One region of the Paracoccus alcaliphilus genome, then DNA from elsewhere that is predicted to be linked to it. Evidence: riboswitches for the same ligand, from Rfam matches in the RefSeq annotation. Region 1 holds a riboswitch; each other region holds the start of a gene.
The links. Region 1 has a riboswitch for thiamine pyrophosphate ahead of thiC (phosphomethylpyrimidine synthase ThiC). Riboswitches for the same ligand answer to the same signal wherever they lie in the genome.
Positions count from the first base shown of each region.

Region 2: linked by a shared signal. The riboswitch ahead of JHW40_RS05535 (thiamine ABC transporter substrate-binding protein) and the one ahead of thiC (phosphomethylpyrimidine synthase ThiC) in region 1 are both predicted to bind thiamine pyrophosphate.
Region 3: linked by a shared signal. The riboswitch ahead of thiD (bifunctional hydroxymethylpyrimidine kinase/phosphomethylpyrimidine kinase) and the one ahead of thiC (phosphomethylpyrimidine synthase ThiC) in region 1 are both predicted to bind thiamine pyrophosphate.

Region 1 covers NZ_CP067124.1:3,237,289-3,243,010, reverse strand. The annotation lists gene JHW40_RS16790 (inner membrane-spanning protein YciB) at 1-123, shown strand, start outside; gene katG (catalase/peroxidase HPI) at 185-2,356, opposite strand; gene JHW40_RS16780 (hydrogen peroxide-inducible genes activator) at 2,506-3,453, shown strand; TPP riboswitch at 3,479-3,606, shown strand; gene thiC (phosphomethylpyrimidine synthase ThiC) at 3,707-5,521, shown strand; gene JHW40_RS16770 (FAD-dependent oxidoreductase) at 5,521-5,722, shown strand, end outside.
Region 2 covers NZ_CP067124.1:1,074,627-1,080,348, forward strand. The annotation lists gene carB (carbamoyl-phosphate synthase large subunit) at 1-282, opposite strand, end outside; gene thiQ (thiamine ABC transporter ATP-binding protein) at 388-1,080, opposite strand; gene JHW40_RS05530 (ABC transporter permease subunit) at 1,073-2,617, opposite strand; gene JHW40_RS05535 (thiamine ABC transporter substrate-binding protein) at 2,593-3,573, opposite strand; TPP riboswitch at 3,607-3,708, opposite strand; gene mutS (DNA mismatch repair protein MutS) at 3,778-5,722, shown strand, end outside.
Region 3 covers NZ_CP067124.1:2,286,648-2,292,369, forward strand. The annotation lists gene radA (DNA repair protein RadA) at 1-1,063, opposite strand, end outside; gene JHW40_RS11745 (lipoprotein-releasing ABC transporter permease subunit) at 1,223-2,524, shown strand; gene JHW40_RS11750 (ABC transporter ATP-binding protein) at 2,517-3,185, shown strand; gene thiD (bifunctional hydroxymethylpyrimidine kinase/phosphomethylpyrimidine kinase) at 3,164-3,997, opposite strand; TPP riboswitch at 4,042-4,138, opposite strand; gene recG (ATP-dependent DNA helicase RecG) at 4,178-5,722, opposite strand, start outside.

The DNA.
Region 1 (5,722 bases):
GTCTGGTTCAAGACCTTCGGCCTGCCGGTGCTGCTGTTTCTGTTCCTGATGGCGAATGCCGGGCTTTACCGCGATCACGCGCTGGAAAAGCCCGATGGCGACAAGCCGCAGGACGGCAAGTAAGTGAAACGGCCCGCCCGCAGGATTTGCGGGCGGGCCGTTTCATGTCTGTGGTGGTCCGTTATCAGCGCAGGTCGAAACGGTCGGCGTTCATCACCTTGACCCATGCGGCAACGAAATCCCTCACGAATTTCTCGTGATTGTCGTCCTGCGCATAGACCTCGGCATAGGAGCGCAGGATCGAGTTCGACCCGATCACCAGATCCACCCGCGTCGCGGTCCATTTCACCGTATCGGTCTTGCGGTCGCGGATCTCATAGAGATTGCCGTCCACCGGTTTCCAGCTGTTGGACATATCGGTCAGGTTGACGAAGAAATCGGTCGTCAGCGCGCCCGCCCGGTCGGTAAAGACGCCATGCGCCGTGCCGCCGTGATTGGTGCCCAGAACCCGCAAACCGCCGATCAGCGTGACCATTTCCGGCGCGGTCAGCCGCATCAGTTGGGCGCGGTCCAGCAGCAGTTCCTCGGGGCTGACGACATAGTCCTGCTTCAGCCAGTTGCGGAAACCATCGGCCAGCGGCTCCAGCACATCGAAGCTTTCGGCATCGGTCTGTTCGGGCGTCGCATCGCCACGGCCCGGCGCAAAAGGCACGCTGATGTCGAAACCCGCGGCCTTCGCGGCCTGCTCGACACCCAGATTGCCGGCCAGCACGATCACATCGGCAACCGAAACCCCGGTTTCCGCCGCGATGGGCTCCAGCACCGACAGCACGCGGGCCAGACGCTCGGGCTCGTTGCCCAGCCAGTCCTTCTGCGGGGCCAGCCGGATGCGCGCGCCATTCGCGCCACCGCGATAGTCCGAGCCGCGGAAGGTCCGCGCGCTGTCCCATGCGGTCGCGATCATGTCGCTGCTCGACAGCCCGCTGGCGGCAATTCTGGCCTTGACCGCCTCGACATCATAGTCACTGCGGCCCGCGGGGATCGGGTCCTGCCAGATCAGGTCCTCGGCCGGAACGTCCGGACCCAGATAGCGTGCCTTCGGCCCCATGTCGCGGTGGATCAGCTTGAACCAGCCGCGGGCGAAGGCATCGCTGAACGCCGCGAAATCGTCCTTGAAGCGCAGCGAGATCTCGCGATAGACCGGATCGACCTTCAGCGCCATGTCGGCATCGGTCATCATCGGCATGACCCGGATCGAGGGGTCCTCGACATCGACCGGCTTGTCCGTCTCGGCGATGGTGATGGGTTCCCATTGCGAGGCGCCCGCCGGGCTGCGCGTCAGGGTCCATTCATGGTCGAACAGCATCTTGAAGAAACCGTCATCCCAGACCGTCGGATTGGTCGTCCATGCGCCTTCCAGACCCGACACCACGGTATTGCGGCCGACGCCGCGACCCTTGGTGTTCAGCCAGCCAAGGCCCTGGAATTCCGGCCCCGCCGATTCGGGATCGGCGCTGAGATCGCCGGCATTGCCGTTGCCGTGGGTCTTGCCGATGGTATGGCCGCCAGCGGTCAGCGCGACGGTTTCCTCGTCGTTCATGCCCATGCGCGCGAAGGTCTCGCGCATCTGGTTGGCGGTGGCCTGCGGATCGGAGCGCCCGTTCACGCCCTCGGGGTTGACATAGATCAGCCCCATCTGCACGGCGGCCAGCGGGTTCGACAGCGTCGAGGCATCGCCGACATTGTCATAACGCTCGTCGCTGGGGGCAAGCCATTCCTTTTCGTCACCCCAATAGGTGTCTTTCTCGGGGTGCCAGATATCCTCGCGCCCGAAGGCAAAGCCGAAGGTTTTCAGCCCTGCGACCTCATAGGCGATATTGCCCGACAGCGCGATCAGGTCGGCCCAGGAAATCCTGTTGCCGTATTTCTTCTTGATCGGCCACAGCAGGCGACGGCCCTTGTCGGTGTTGACGTTGTCGGGCCAGCTGTTCAGCGGCGCGAAACGCTGGTTGCCGGAATTGCCGCCGCCGCGTCCGTCGCTGGTGCGATAGGTCCCGGCATTGTGCCACGCCACGCGCGCGAACATGCCGACATAGCTGCCGTAATCCGCAGGCCACCAGTCCTGGCTTTCGGTCATCAGCGCGCGCAGATCGGCCTTCAGCGCCTCGACGTCCAGCTTTTTCAGCTCTTCATGGTAATCGAAATCGGGGCCAAGCGGGTTCGTCTTGCTGTCATGCTGATGCAGGATGTCCAGATTCAGCGCGTTCGGCCACCAGTCCATGACCGATTTGTCCATGGCGGTCATGCCGCCATGCATCACCGGGCACTTGCCGGTGGGGGTATCGTTTCCATCCATGTCGCTCTCCTTCTTGGCTGCGTGTCAGGAACGGGAAAGGCCGTCCGAGCATGATTTGCCGCGCTGGCCTTCCTCCTTGGCGATAGTGATAGCAGGTAAATATCATAAGATAAATTTGCATTTTCTGATCTGTGCGATATGTAGGATTAATGAAGAGACTGTCCTTGAAACACCTCCGTTATTTCGGTGCGCTGGCACGGAACCTGCATTTCGGTCGCGCGGCCGAGGATTGCTCCATCTCTCAGCCCGCGCTGTCGCTGCAAATGAAAGAGCTAGAGGATATTCTGGGTGTGCCGCTGATCGAACGCGGCACAAGGCAGATCCGGCTGACCAGTCTGGGCGAGGCTTTCGCCGACCGGGCCCGCGATATCCTGCGCTCGGTCGATGAACTGGGCGATCTGGCGCGGGCCTCGAACAGCCCGCTGATCGGGCGGCTGCGAATCGGGGTGATCCCGACGGTGGCTCCCTATCTGCTGCCGCGCATCATCAAGGGTCTGGGCGGGCAATATCCGGGGCTGGACCTGCGCCCGAGAGAGGCCGTGACCCAGCGGCTGATCGCCGATCTGATCGACGGGCATCTGGACACCGCCATCGTGGCGCTGCCGGTCTCGGAATCCACGCTGACCGAATTTGCGCTGTTCGACGAGGAATTCGTGCTGGTGCGCCCGCTGGCGGATGCCGCCAAGCCCGTCCCCTGCGCCGACATGCTGCGGGAAATGCGGCTGCTGCTGCTGGAAGAGGGGCATTGCTTCCGCGATCAGGCGCTGTCCTTCTGCAATATCTCGAACGCCGCGCCGCGCGATCTGATGGAGGGCAGCTCGCTTTCCACGCTGGTGCAGATGGTGGGGGCGGGAATCGGCGTCACACTGATTCCGCAGATGGCGATCCCGATCGAGACGCGATCCGCCGCCGTATCGGTCGCGCGCCTGCGCCAGCCGCGCCCCTCGCGCCGCATCGGCATGGTCTGGCGCAAGACCAACCCGCTGGGATCGCAACTGCGCCATGTCGCGGAAATCATGCGGGAAACCCTGTCCGCCCCGCCCGATCTGCCAACGGGCGAGGCACCCGGCGCACAGATGGCGCAACTGCCGGATTGACAACGCAGCCGCGCTCTGGTCCCCTGATGGCCGTCAGGGGAGTCCCGCCCAAGGGACTGAGAGGCTGATTGGTGGCGTTCGCGCGTCACGGTGAGGCGACCCTTTGAACCTGACCCAGTTGATACTGGCGTAGGAAGACCGAAGGGCGCAGCGTCGTTCTTTGGGCCGTGGCGGCCGCATCGGGGTCGCAGTCGGTCCCTTCTTGCCCGAACCATCACTTGGGTCTTTTCGAGTAAACGCTTGAGAGGACGCCATGAACAAGCACAACCCGATCCCGACGATCACCACCGGCCCGCTGCCGGCCTCGCGCAAGGTGTGGCACCCCGGCCAGATCCATCCCGGCCTGCGCGTGCCGATGCGCGAGATCGAGCTGCATCCCAGCGCGATGGAGCCGCCGGTCACGGTTTATGACGCCTCTGGCCCCTATACCGATCCCGAGGCGGTGATCGACATTGCCCGGGGCCTGCCGCGTCCGCGCGAAGGCTGGACGGTGGCGGGGGATGTCGAACGCTATGACGGGCGACAGGTCCAGCCCGAGGATAACGGCTTTGTCACCGGCGAACGGCTGACCCCGGCCTTTCCGCGCCAGTATCAGCCGCTGCGCGCGACGGAGGGCAAGGCGGTGACGCAGATGGCCTATGCCCGCGCCGGGATCATCACGCCGGAAATGGAATTCGTCGCCATCCGCGAAAATCTGGGCAGGCGCGCGGCCAGGGAACAGCTGATCCGCGACGGCAATGACTGGGGCGCCGCGATCCCCGATCATGTCACGCCCGAATTCGTGCGTCAGGAAATTGCCTCGGGCCGCGCAATCATCCCCGCCAATATCAACCACCCCGAGGTCGAGCCGATGATCATCGGCCGCAACTTCCTTGTGAAGATCAACGCCAATATCGGCAACTCGGCCGTCACCTCCAGCATGGAGGAGGAAGTCGAAAAGCTGGTTTGGGCCATCCGCTGGGGCGCCGATACGGTCATGGACCTGTCCACCGGGCGCAATATCCACAATATCCGCGACTGGATCATCCGCAACAGCCCCGTGCCCATCGGTACCGTGCCGATCTATCAGGCGCTGGAAAAGGTCGGAGGCATTGCCGAGGATCTGACCTGGGAAATCTTCCGCGACACGCTGATCGAACAGGCCGAACAGGGCGTCGATTACTTTACCATCCATGCCGGTGTGCGGCTGCCCTTCATCCCGCTGACCGCCGAAAGGGTAACGGGGATCGTCAGCCGTGGCGGCTCGATCATGGCGAAATGGTGCCTGCATCACCACCGCGAAAGCTTCCTCTATGAGCATTTCGACGAGATCTGCGACATCATGCGCGCCTATGATGTCAGCTTCAGTCTTGGCGACGGCTTGCGCCCGGGATCCATCGCTGACGCCAATGACGCCGCGCAATTCGCCGAGCTTGAGACGCTGGGAGAGCTGACCCAGATCGCGTGGGAAAAGGATTGTCAGGTGATGATCGAAGGCCCCGGCCATGTGCCGATGCACAAGATCAAGGAGAACATGGACAAGCAGCTAGAGACTTGCGGCGAGGCGCCCTTCTATACTCTGGGGCCCCTGACCACCGATATCGCGCCGGGCTATGACCATATCACCAGCGCCATCGGGGCCGCCATGATCGGTTGGTTCGGCACGGCGATGCTGTGCTATGTCACGCCCAAGGAACATCTTGGCCTGCCCGACCGCGATGATGTGAAGGTGGGCGTCATCACCTACAAGATCGCCGCCCATGCCGCCGATCTCGCCAAGGGCCACCCGGCGGCCAAGCTGCGCGACGACGCCCTGTCGCGCGCCCGGTTCGAGTTCCGGTGGGAGGATCAGTTCAACATCTCGCTGGATCCCGACACCGCGCGCAGCTTCCACGACCAGACCCTGCCCAAGGAGGCGCATAAGCTGGCGCATTTCTGTTCGATGTGCGGGCCGAAATTCTGCTCGATGAAGATCAGCCACGACATCCGGGCCGAAGCGCGCGCGCAGCAGGGCATGGAGGACATGGCGCAGAAATATCGCGAAGGCGGTGACCTCTACATGCCCGCCGATGCGGCAGGGCAGGACTGATGTTTTCGGTTCTGGGCGGGGGGGTGGCCGGGCTTTGCGTGGCCACCGCTCTGGCCGAGCGCGGCCTGCCTGTGGAGCTGATCGCGGATGATGGCGTCCCGGCCTCATATTGGGCCGGGGGGATGCTGGCGCCGGGCTGCGAGGGCGAGACCGCCCCGCCCGATGTGGTCCTTGCCGGGCAGGGCGCGGTCGATTGGTGGG
Region 2 (5,722 bases), 1.4 Mb from region 1:
GGTCTGCCCGCCCATCGTCGGCAGCAGCGCGTCGGGACGTTCCTTGGCGATGATCTTTTCGACGATTTCGGGGGTGATCGGCTCGATATAGGTGGCGTCGGCCATTTCCGGGTCGGTCATGATCGTCGCCGGGTTCGAGTTCACGAGGATGACCCGATACCCCTCTTCGCGCAGCGCCTTGCAGGCCTGAGCGCCGGAATAGTCGAATTCGCACGCCTGCCCGATGACGATGGGCCCCGCGCCGATGATCAGGATCGATTTGATATCGGTTCTTTTGGGCATGATACGGTCCTTGGGGGCTGGCGGCAGGTAAATCGTCCGGGGTTATAGCCATGCGCGGCTGGCGCGCAAGGTGGCACGGGGGTCTTTTGGCCGTGTTTCTTGCGCTCAGCCCAGATAGGCGCGCAGACCGGGCGGCGGATTGTCCAGCAGCGGGCCGGTCGGCTGCGGCGGATGGGCGCGGCCATCCTCGATCACGATGGTCAGGGGCGCAAAGCGGCGCGCATCGGCGGGATCGTGGCTGACCATCAGCACGGTGGCATCGGTTTCGCCCGCGATCCGGGCCAGCAGGTCCAGCATCTCGGATTTCAGCGCCGGACCCAGCGCGGCGAAGGGTTCGTCCAGCAGCAGGATCGGCCGCGCCCGCAGCAGCACCCGCGCCAGCGCGACTCGGCTTTGCTGACCGCCCGACAGGCTGGCGGGCTTGCGATCCTCCATCCCCTCCAGCCCGACCTCGGCCAGAACCTGCGACACGCGCGTCCGTTGCCCGTGATTCAGGCGCAGATCGGGGCGCAGTCCCAGCCCGACATTCTGCGCCGCCGTCAGATGCGGAAACAGGTTCTGGTCCTGAAACAGCACCGAGACCGGGCGCTGACCCGGCAGGGCGGCGGTGATGTCCTGCCCCTGCCACCGCACCTGCCCCCGGTCGGGCGCCAGAAAGCCCGCGATCAGCGACAGCAGCGTCGATTTGCCCGAGCCCGAGGCCCCGATGATGGCCACCCGGCTGCCCGCATCTATCGACAGATCGGCGTGCAGGTGGAAATTGCCCAGGGTGACGGACAGGTTTTTCAGCTCAAGCAAGGCGGCCTCCGCGGTCGAACAGCCAGAACAGCGCGAAACTGATCGCCATCAGCAGCACCGCGCAGGCCGAGGCATCGGCCATGCGATAGGAGTTCATCAACTGATACATCTTCAGCGGCAGGGTCGGCTGATCGGTGGCGAACAGCGTGATTACGCCCAGATCGCCCATCGCCAGCGCCGCTGCCAGCCCGGCGGCAAAGCCAAGCGGACGCGCCAGCCGGGGCAGCACCAGCAGCCGCAGCCGCCCCAGCCCGCGCAGGTCCAGAGAATCGGCCAGCCTGCCGTAATCGCTATGCAGTTCCCGGGCCGCCGGGATCAGCGCGCGCAACCCGAAGGGCAGCGCCATGATCGCATTGATCGCCACCGTCAGCGGCAGGGCCAGCGCCTGTGGCGATATCGTGCCGCGCAGCAGGATGAACAGCCCCGTTCCCAGCACCAGCGGCGAGGCGACCAGCGGCAACATCCCCGCCGCCTCGATCCAGCGGGCGGGATGGCGCGCCAGCGTCAGCGCCAGAGCCAGCGACAGCACCACCGCCAGCAGGGCCGAGATCAGCGCCATCACCACCGACCGCGCGGCGGCGTCCCAGACCTCGGGCGGCAGGGCGGGGATGCGGGGCAGGCCGCGCAGGGTGACGGCAAGGATCGGCCACAGCAGGAACCCGGTGGCCAGCGCGATGGCCAGCGTATCGGCCCCCCTCCGCCAGCCGCCCGGCCCGCGCAGCCGGTGGGGGGCGTCCAGCCCCGCGCCGAAGGCCGCCGGGATCGCGATCCGTCGCGCCAGCACCATCGCCGCCACGCAAAGCGCGATCTGCACCAGCCCCAGCATCGCCGCCCGGCCCAGATCGAAGTCAAAGCGGAACGCCTGATAGATCGCCAGCTCGACCGTGGTGGCGCGCGGCCCGCCTCCCAAAGCCAGCGCGACGGCGAAACTGGTCAGGCAGACCAGAAACACCGCCAGCCAGACACCGGGCAGCACCGAACGCAGCATCGGGCGTTCCAGATGCCGGGCAATGTCGCGGGGGCCGAAGCCCAGGCTTTCGGCCAGCCGGAACCGTTCCGCCGGGATCGCCTGCCAGCCTTGCAGGATCAGCCGCACCGACAGCGGCAGGTTGAAGAACACATGCGCAAGGATCACCCCCTGCCAGCCATAGATGCTGACCTCGGGCAGCCCGAACCCGCGCAGCCCCTCGTTCAGCACGCCGTTGCGGCCAAAGACCGAGATCAGCCCCATCACCGCCACGATCACCGGCAGGATGAATGGCGCGCCCAGCAGCGTCACCAGCGCCATCCGCCCGCGAAAGCGCCGCCGGGCCAAAGCCCGCGCCACCGGGATCGCCAGCACCGCCGACAGGCTGGCGGATACCGTCGCCTGCCAGATGGTGAACCAGACCGCCCGCCAGTCCCACGGCCCCAGCGCCGACAGCCCGCGCGCCTGCCATGCCACCGCCGCCAGCGTGCCGAGGATCAGCGCCGCCAGCGCGGCCGCGACCCATGCGCCCGGCTGCGGGCGCGTTATCGCGAGAACGCCCGCAGCCATTCGTCCAGCGCCGGCTGACGCAGCGCCTCGGCCTCGTCCTCGGTGTAAAGCAGGGTCGTCTCGGCGCGCGGCAGATCGCGCAGCACCTGCGGCCAGTCAGCCTCGGGCAGTCTCGCGGGCAGCGACCAGTTGGCCAGCGGGACGGTGGACTGGAAATCCGGCGTCAGCACCCAGTCCATGAAGGCCTGCGCCAGTTCCGGCTGATCGGTCGTGGCGATCTGCGCGGCCAGTTCGGTCAGGAAGTAATGACCTTCGGGGAAAATGGCGGCCTTCTTGGTCAGGTCGTCCTCTTCGGCGATGTGATAGGCGGGCGAGGTGGTATAGGACAGGACCATATCCGCCTCTCCTTCCGTGAACATGCCATAGGATTCCGACCAGCCGCGCGTCACCGTCAGGATCTTCGGCGCCAGCTTTGCCCATGCGTCGGGCGTGTCGTCGCCGTAAACCCCCTTGACCCACAACAGCAGCGCCAGCCCGGAAATCGAGGCGCGGGGGTCCTGAATGACGATCTTCAGGTCGTCGGGCGCGTCCAGCAATTCGGCGAAGCTGGCGGGCGGGTTTTCCAGCCGGGTCTCGTCATAGATGAAGGCGGTCTCGCTCCAGTTATAGGGCAGGAAGATCTCGTCGCTCCATTCGACGGGCAGCGACATGTCGGATGTGTCCTGCCCATGCGGCGCGAACAGGCCGGATTCGCGGGCGCGGGCGGTCAGGTCGGGGGTCAGGCCGAAGACGATATCGGCCTTGGTTCCCTCGCCCTCCATCAGGATGCGGGGCAGGATGTCGCCGGTCACAAAGCGCAATTCGCATTCGCAGAAGGCCTCGAACCCTTCCTTGATCTTCGGGCCGGGACCCCATTCGCTGGCGACGTAATCACCGGCATAGACGGTCAGCACCGGACGATCCTGTGCGGCGGCGGGGGTGGCGGCCAGAAGGGCCAGTAACAGGTATTTCTTCATCGCGGCCTCACTTTCATTCAGGTTTTCGAAAGAAAGGACCAAGGCCACCTTCCCTCCGCCGGGGTCAGCCGGATCAGGTTCGACGGGTCCGCGTCATGCGTCTCAGCCCGAAACAGGGCACCCCGAGGTCAGGAATGAATGTAGTGGTTTCACAGTCCGGTGCAAGCGGCTAGAAACACGCCAGACCACAGCCGAAGGACCGACATGAGCGATCAGCCCACCCCGATGATGGCGCAGTATCTGGCAATCCGGGATGCCAATCCCGGCGCGCTGCTGTTCTATCGCATGGGCGATTTCTACGAGATGTTCTTTGACGACGCGGTGGCGGCGGCGGCGGCGCTGGATATCGCGCTGACGAAACGCGGCACCCATCAGGGCCAGCCGATCCCGATGTGCGGGGTGCCGGTCCATGCCGCCGAATCCTATCTGCTGACGCTGATCCGCAAGGGCTTCCGCGTCGCCATCGCCGAGCAGATGGAAGACCCGGCCGAGGCGAAGAAGCGCGGCAGTAAATCGGTCGTGGCGCGCGACGTGGTGCGGCTGGTCACGCCCGGCACCCTGACCGAGGAATCGCTGCTGGAGGCGCGGCGGCACAATTATCTGGCGGCGTTTTCGCAGGTGCGCGACGAGGGCGCGCTGGCATGGGTGGATATCTCGACCGGCGCCTTTCAGGTGATGGACTGCCCGCAGGTGCGGCTGGCCCCGGAACTGGCGCGCCTGGCGCCGCGCGAGTTGCTGGCCGTCGATGGCTCGGGTCTGGACGATCTGGCGGCGGATGCAGGCGCGGCGCTGACCGATCTTCATGCCGGTGCCTTTGACAGTGGGGCGGGGGCGCGGCGGTTATGTGCGCTTTATGGCGTGGAAACGCTGGACGGTTTCGGCAGCTTTACCCGCGCGGAACTGTCGGCGATGGGGGCCATCGTCGATTATCTGGACATGACGCAGAAGGGCAAATTGCCGTTGCTGCGTCCGCCCGGCCGCGAACGCGCAGGCGGCGCGATGCAGATCGACGCGGCCACACGGCGCAATCTGGAACTGACGCAGGCGCTGTCGGGGGGGCGCGATGGCTCGCTGTTGGCGGCCATCGACCGGACGGTGACGGCCCCGGGCGCGCGGCTGCTGGAGCGTCGCATCAGCGCGCCAAGCCGCGATCTGGCGCTGATCCATGCGCGCCACGATGCGGTGGCGATGCTGGTCGATGATCCGCGCCTGTCGGCCGATCTGCGCGATGCGTTGGCCCGCGTGCCGGATATGGACCGGGCGCTGTCGCGGCTGGCGCTGGAACGCGGCGGGCCGCGCGATCTGGCCGCAATCCGCGCCGGGCTGACGCAAGGCGCGGCGATTGCTGCGCGGCTGCCTGACGACGCCGCCCCCGTGCTGCGGGACGCGGCGCGCGATCTTGTCGGCCATGACGCGCTGACCCGTCTGCTGGACGACGCGCTGGTGGCCGAGCCGCCCCTGCTGGCCCGCGATGGCGGTTTCGTGGCCTCTGATTACGATGCGGATCTGGACCAGACCCGGCGGCTGCGCGACGAAGGGCGCGGCGTCATTGCCGGGATGCAGGCCGATTATGCCGCGCTGGCCGGGGTGCAAAGCCTGAAAATCAAGCATAACAACGTGCTGGGCTATTTCATCGAAACGACCACCACCCATGCCGAGCGGATGATGGCCCCGCCCTTGTCCGAGACCTTCATTCACCGCCAGACCACCGCCAACCAGATCCGTTTCACAACGGTTGAACTGTCCGAGCTGGAAACCCGCATCCTCAACGCCCGCGACCGCGCGCTGGAGATCGAGCGCGGCATTTTCGACCGCCTCCGCGCGGCCATTCTGGACCAGTCCGCGCAGATCGGGCAGGCGGCGCGGGCGCTGGCCGAGATCGACCTTGCCAGTGCCTTTGCCGATATCGCCACGGGCGAGGGCTGGACCCGGCCCCGCGTCGATGACAGCCGCGCTTTTGCGATCACAGGCGGGCGGCATCCGGTTGTGGAACGCGCGCTGCGGCGCAAGGCGCAGGCCTTCGTGGCCAATGACTGCGATCTGACGGCGGGCGAGACTCCGGCGATCTGGCTGCTGACCGGGCCGAACATGGCCGGGAAATCGACCTTTCTGCGCCAGAACGCGCTGATCGCGGTGCTGGCGCAGGCGG
Region 3 (5,722 bases), 950 kb from region 1:
TCAGGAACACGTCCAGCCCGGCGAACGGGATGCCGCAACGGGCCTCCAGCACTGCAAGGATGGTCGAGACGCGGCCCGAATCCAGCCCGACCACGGTGCGGCGCGGGCTGGCCAGCGTCGAGGGCGCGACCAGCGCCTGTACCTCGGTCAGCACCGGCCTTGTGCCTTCTATGCCTGCGAAAACCGCGCTGCCGGGGCTGGGCTGGCCGCGTTCGGACAGAAACAGCGCCGATGGGTTGGCGACTTCGGCCAGACCCGCGCCTGTCATCTCGAACACGCCGATTTCATCCGCGGGGCCAAAGCGGTTCTTGACGCTGCGCAGGATGCGGAACTGATGACCGCGTTCGCCTTCGAAATACAGAACCGTATCGACCATGTGTTCCACCACGCGCGGCCCGGCGATCTGGCCGTCCTTGGTGACATGGCCGACCAGGATGACGGCAACGCCGCGTCTTTTGGCGAAAGTCACAAGTTCGTGGGCCGAGGCCCGGACCTGCCCGACCGATCCCGGCGCGGCCTCGACCTGATCGGACCACAGCGTCTGCACGGAATCGATGATCGCCAGATCGGGTCGTTCGTTGTCCAGCGTGGTCAGGATGTCGCGCAGGTTGGTTTCCGACCCCAGCCGCACCGGCGCGTCGGTCAGATCCAGCCGCCCCGCACGCATGCGGACCTGCGCGCTGGCCTCTTCGCCGCTGATATAGATGGCGTTCAGCCCGGCCCGCGCGAAGGCTGCCGCCGCCTGCAACAGCAGCGTCGATTTGCCGATACCGGGATCGCCGCCGACCAGCACCGCGGAACCCGGCACCAGCCCGCCGCCCAGCACCCGGTCCAGTTCCGCCATGCCTGATTGCTGGCGGGGCGGGGGCGGCTCGTGGCTGGAAAGGCCCGACAGCGGCACCGCGCGACCCTTGGCGGCGCCAAGGCCGCGTCCCGGCCCCTGCGACAGCGGCGCCTCTTCGGCGATGGTGTTCCATTCGCCACAGGAATCGCAGCGCCCGGCCCATTTCTTGTGGGCGGCGCCGCAGGCGGTGCAGGTGAAGGCGGTGACGGATTTTGCCATGCCGCCCTTCTGGCAGAGCGCGGCGCCTATCGCAATCATGCGATTGCCGATACGACATCGCGACGCAGCGGCCGATCACACCACCGATCACACCATTGTCGTCTTGATCTTTCCGCGTCCCGCCGTCACTTTCTGCCCGTTTTTGTTCAGGGAATTTGAATGGCCAGCCCCAGACCGTTTTCGCGATACGAATTCATGATCGCATGGCGCTATCTGCGCGCCCGCCGCAGCGAGGGCGGGGTCAGCGTGATGACTTGGATCAGCCTGATCGGCATCGCCCTGGGCGTGATGGCGCTGATCGCGACGCTGGCGGTCAGGTCCGGCTTCCGGGCCGAGTTCATCGACACTATCCTTGGCGCGAATGCCCACAGCACCGTCTATATGGCGCCGCAGCGGATCGAGAACGAGCTGACCGGCGATGTCTATGTCGTGCCGGGCAAGATCCAGGATTACGACGCGATGGCCACGGTGCTGGCGCAGATCCCGGGCGTCACCCGCACCGCGCCGCTGGTCAAGGGGCAGGTGATGGCCACCGCCAACGACCGCTCGATCGGGGCCGAGGTCTTTGGCGTCACGCTGGATTCGCTGAAAGCCATGCCGCGCATCGTGGATCCCGAAACCTCGGCCGGCGACCTTGGCGAGTTCGACCGGGGCGTGGCCATCGGATCGGGGATCGCGCGGGAACTGAACCTTGGCCTTGGCGACATGGTGCGGCTGGTATCGCCCGACGGGCCGAATACGCCGGTGGGCAAGTCGCTGCGGATGAAGGCCTATGAGGTGACCTATATCTTCAGCGCCGGGCGTTACGAGGTCGATCGTTCCCGCATCTATATGCCGATGGCCGAGGCGCAAAGCTATTTCAACCGCGAAGGCGTCGCCGACGAGATCGAAGTGTTCGTGGACGACCCCGAGCGGGTCCATGACTGGACCGGGCCGCTGCTGTCAGCGGCGGGGCAGGGGGCGCAGGTCTGGAACTGGCGCGATGCCTCGGGCTCTTATCTGGCGGCGCTGGACATGGAGGATGACGTGATGTTCGTCATCCTGTCGGTGCTGGTGCTGATTGCATCGATGAACATCACCTCGGGGCTGATCATGCTGGTCAAGAACAAGGGCCGCGATATCGGCATCCTGCGCACGATGGGCCTGACCGAGGGCGCGATCCTGCGCGTCTTCTTTCTGTGCGGCGCATTCACCGGCGTCATCGGCACCATCGCCGGGGTGATCCTTGGCGTGGCACTGGCGCTGAACGTGGACAATATCATGGCGGGGCTGAATGCGCTGACCAATGGCGGGGCGTGGCAGCCCGAGGTGCGCGGCATCTATCGCCTGCCTGCCGATCTGCGGGCATGGGACATCTTCCGCGCGGTGGCGCTGTCGCTGTCGTTGTCCTTCATCGTGACCATTTTCCCCGCGCGCCGCGCCGCGCGCATGAACCCGGTGGAGGCGCTGCGCTATGAGTGAGGTTCTGCGGTTGGATGGCGTCGCCAAGACCTATGGTCTGGGCGGTCCCGCCCCGGTCGAGGTGCTGCGCGGTCTGGACCTGAGCGTCGCGCGCGGCGAAGTCGTGGCGCTGGTCGCGCCGTCGGGGGCGGGCAAATCGACGCTGCTGCATATCGCGGGGCTGCTGGATCAGCCGACCTCGGGCAGGGTGATCCTTGGCGGGCGCGACATGACCGGCCTGTCGGATCAGGCACGGACCGAGGCGCGGCGCTCGGATCTGGGCTTCGTCTATCAGTTCCACCATCTGCTGCCGGAGTTTTCGGCGCATGAGAATATCGTGCTGCCGCAACTGGCCAACGGGGTTCCGGCGCAGGCGGCGGCGGCGCGGGCCAGCGATCTGCTGGATCGCGTGGGCCTTGGCCATCGCGCGGCGCACCGGCCGGCCGAGCTGTCGGGCGGCGAACAGCAGCGGGTGGCCTTCTGCCGGGCGCTGGCCAATGAACCGGCGTTGCTGCTGGCGGACGAGCCGACCGGCAATCTGGACCCCGAGACCGCCGAGCGGGTGTTCGATCTGCTGATGTCATTGGTCCGGGAAACCGGGCTGGCCGCCCTGCTGGCGACCCATAACCACGATCTGGCCGCCCGCATGGACCGGGTGGTTCACCTGACGCAGATCGGCTGAGGGCTGTCGCGCAGCATCCAGAAATGGTCGGTCGGACCGTGGCCCTTGCCCGCATCCAGCGCGTCCCCGGCCTTCAGCGCCTGCAACACATAATGTTTGGCGGCCTTGCAGGCGCGCAGCGGATCATGCCCCAGCGCCAGTTGCGTGGCCAGCGCCGAGGACAGGCTGCATCCGGTCCCGTGGCTGTTCACGGTGGCATGACGCGGGGCGTCCAGCCAATGGCTGCCGCCTTGCCAGACCAGCAGATCAGGGCATTGATCGCCCGGCAGATGCCCGCCTTTCAGCAGTACCGCGCGCGGCCCCAGCGCCAGCAGATCATGGCCCTGCGCCTCCATCCGGTCGCGGTCGGTGGCCTCGTCGCAGCCCAGCAGATCGGCGGCTTCGGGCAGGTTCGGGGTGATGATCCGCGCCATCGGCAACAACTCGTCGCGCAGCGCATCGACGGCCTGCGCGCTCAGCAGCCGGTCGCCGCCCTTGGCGACCATCACCGGGTCAAGAACGATGGGGCAGTCCAGACCCGCCAGCGCCCCGGCCACGGCGGCGGTCACGGCGGCATCGCCCAGCATCCCGATCTTGACCGCATCGATGCGGATATCGTCGCGGATCGCGGCAATCTGGGCGGCGATGAAATCCGGCGCGACGATCTGCACCCCGCGGACACCTTGCGTATTCTGCACCGTCAGCGCCGTGATCGCCGCCATCGCATAACCGCCATTGGCTGAAATCGCCTTGATATCCGCTTGAATTCCGGCCCCGCCCGAGGGGTCAGACCCCGCGATGGACAGGATATTCGGCACGGTCTGCCGGGGCATGGTCTCTCCTTCCCGCAGGCGTGGGGAAGGGCGGACGACCCGTTGACGGGCTGAACGCGACTCCCTCCGCCAGCATGATCTGGTTCAGGTTCGAAGGGTGCTTCTCAGCCCGGTCGAACCCGGACGCCCCTGTCACGATCCGCAGGGAAGCCGATTGCGCGCGGTTATGCAAGCCTTCGTTCAGCCGACCGAGATCAGCCGGATCGATTCGTCCTGACTCATCAGCCACATCAGCAGCCGGATCGCGCGGCCGCGCGGCGATTCCAGCGCCGGGTCGCGATCCAGCAGGTTGCGCGCGTCCTGCCGGGCGACGGCCATCAGCCCGGGCTGATGTTCCAGATCGCCGATGCGGAAACGCGGCAGACCGGATTGCGCGGTGCCGATCACGTCACCCGCGCCGCGCATCTCCAGATCGACCTCGGCAATGCGGAAGCCGTCCTCGGTATCGCGCAGCGTGGTCAGCCGACGTGCCCCGGTTTCACCCAGCGGCGGGTGATAAAGCAGCAGGCAGGTCGAGGCGCCCTTGCCCCGTCCGACCCGGCCCCGCAGCTGATGCAGCTGCGCCAGCCCGAAGCTTTCGGCGCGCTCGATCACCATGATCGTGGCCTCGGGCACGTCCACGCCGACCTCGATCACCGTCGTCGCGACCAGCAACTGCGCCCGACCGCTGGCGAAATCGGCCATCGCCGCGTCGCGCTGATCGGCGGGCATCTGACCGTGGATCAGTCGCACGCCCTCGCCAAACTCGGCGCGCAGGGCCTGAAACCGCGCCTCGGCGGCGGTCAGGTCGGTGACTTCGCTCTCTTCGACCAGCGGGCAGACCCAATAGGCCCGCGCACCCTGATCCAGCACCCGGTGCAGCCGCGCCGTCACCTCGGCCAGTCGCTGATCGCTGATCATCACGGTGGTGATCGGCTGGCGTCCGGGCGGCTTTTCATCCAGCACCGACAGATCCAGATCGCCATATTGCGTCAGCGCCAGCGAGCGCGGAATCGGCGTCGCGGTCATGATCAGCATGTCGGGGGGCACATGGCCCTTGCCCGACAGTTCCAACCGCTGTGCCACGCCGAAACGATGCTGTTCGTCGATGATGGCAAGGCGAAGGTCATGGAAATGCACGTCTTTCTGGAAAACTGCATGTGTGCCGACCAGGATGTCGATGCGCCCTTCCGCCAGATCCTGCAACAGCTGCGCGCGCAGTTCGCCCTTGTCGCGCCCGGTCAGCGCGGCCAGCCGGATGCCCGCCGCCCGCGCCATCGCCTCCAGCCCGCGGGCATGCTGGCGGGCAAGGATCTCGGTCGGGGCCATCAGCACCGCCTGACCGCCGGATTCGACCGCAACCAGCGCCGCCAGCATCGCAACCAGCGTCTTGCCCGAGCCGACATCGCCCTGCAACAGCCGGTTCATGCGCCGGTCGCTGCCCATATCCGCGGCGATTTCCTGAACCGCGCGGGTCTGGGCAGCGGTCGGCGGCCAGGGCAGGGCATCCAGCACCGCCTGCCGCAGCCTGCCATCGCCCGTGCTGGGTCGCCCGCGCAGGTGACGTTTCTGGCGCCGGACCAGCGCCAATGTCATCTGATGGGCCAGAAACTCGTCATAGGCCAGCCGCTGCCGCGCCGGATCGTCGGGCGACAATTCGCCCGGCCCGGCAGGCGCATGCGCCGCCGTCAGCGCCGCCTGCCAGCCCGGCCAGCCGCGATCACTCAGCAGTTGCGGGTCGATCCA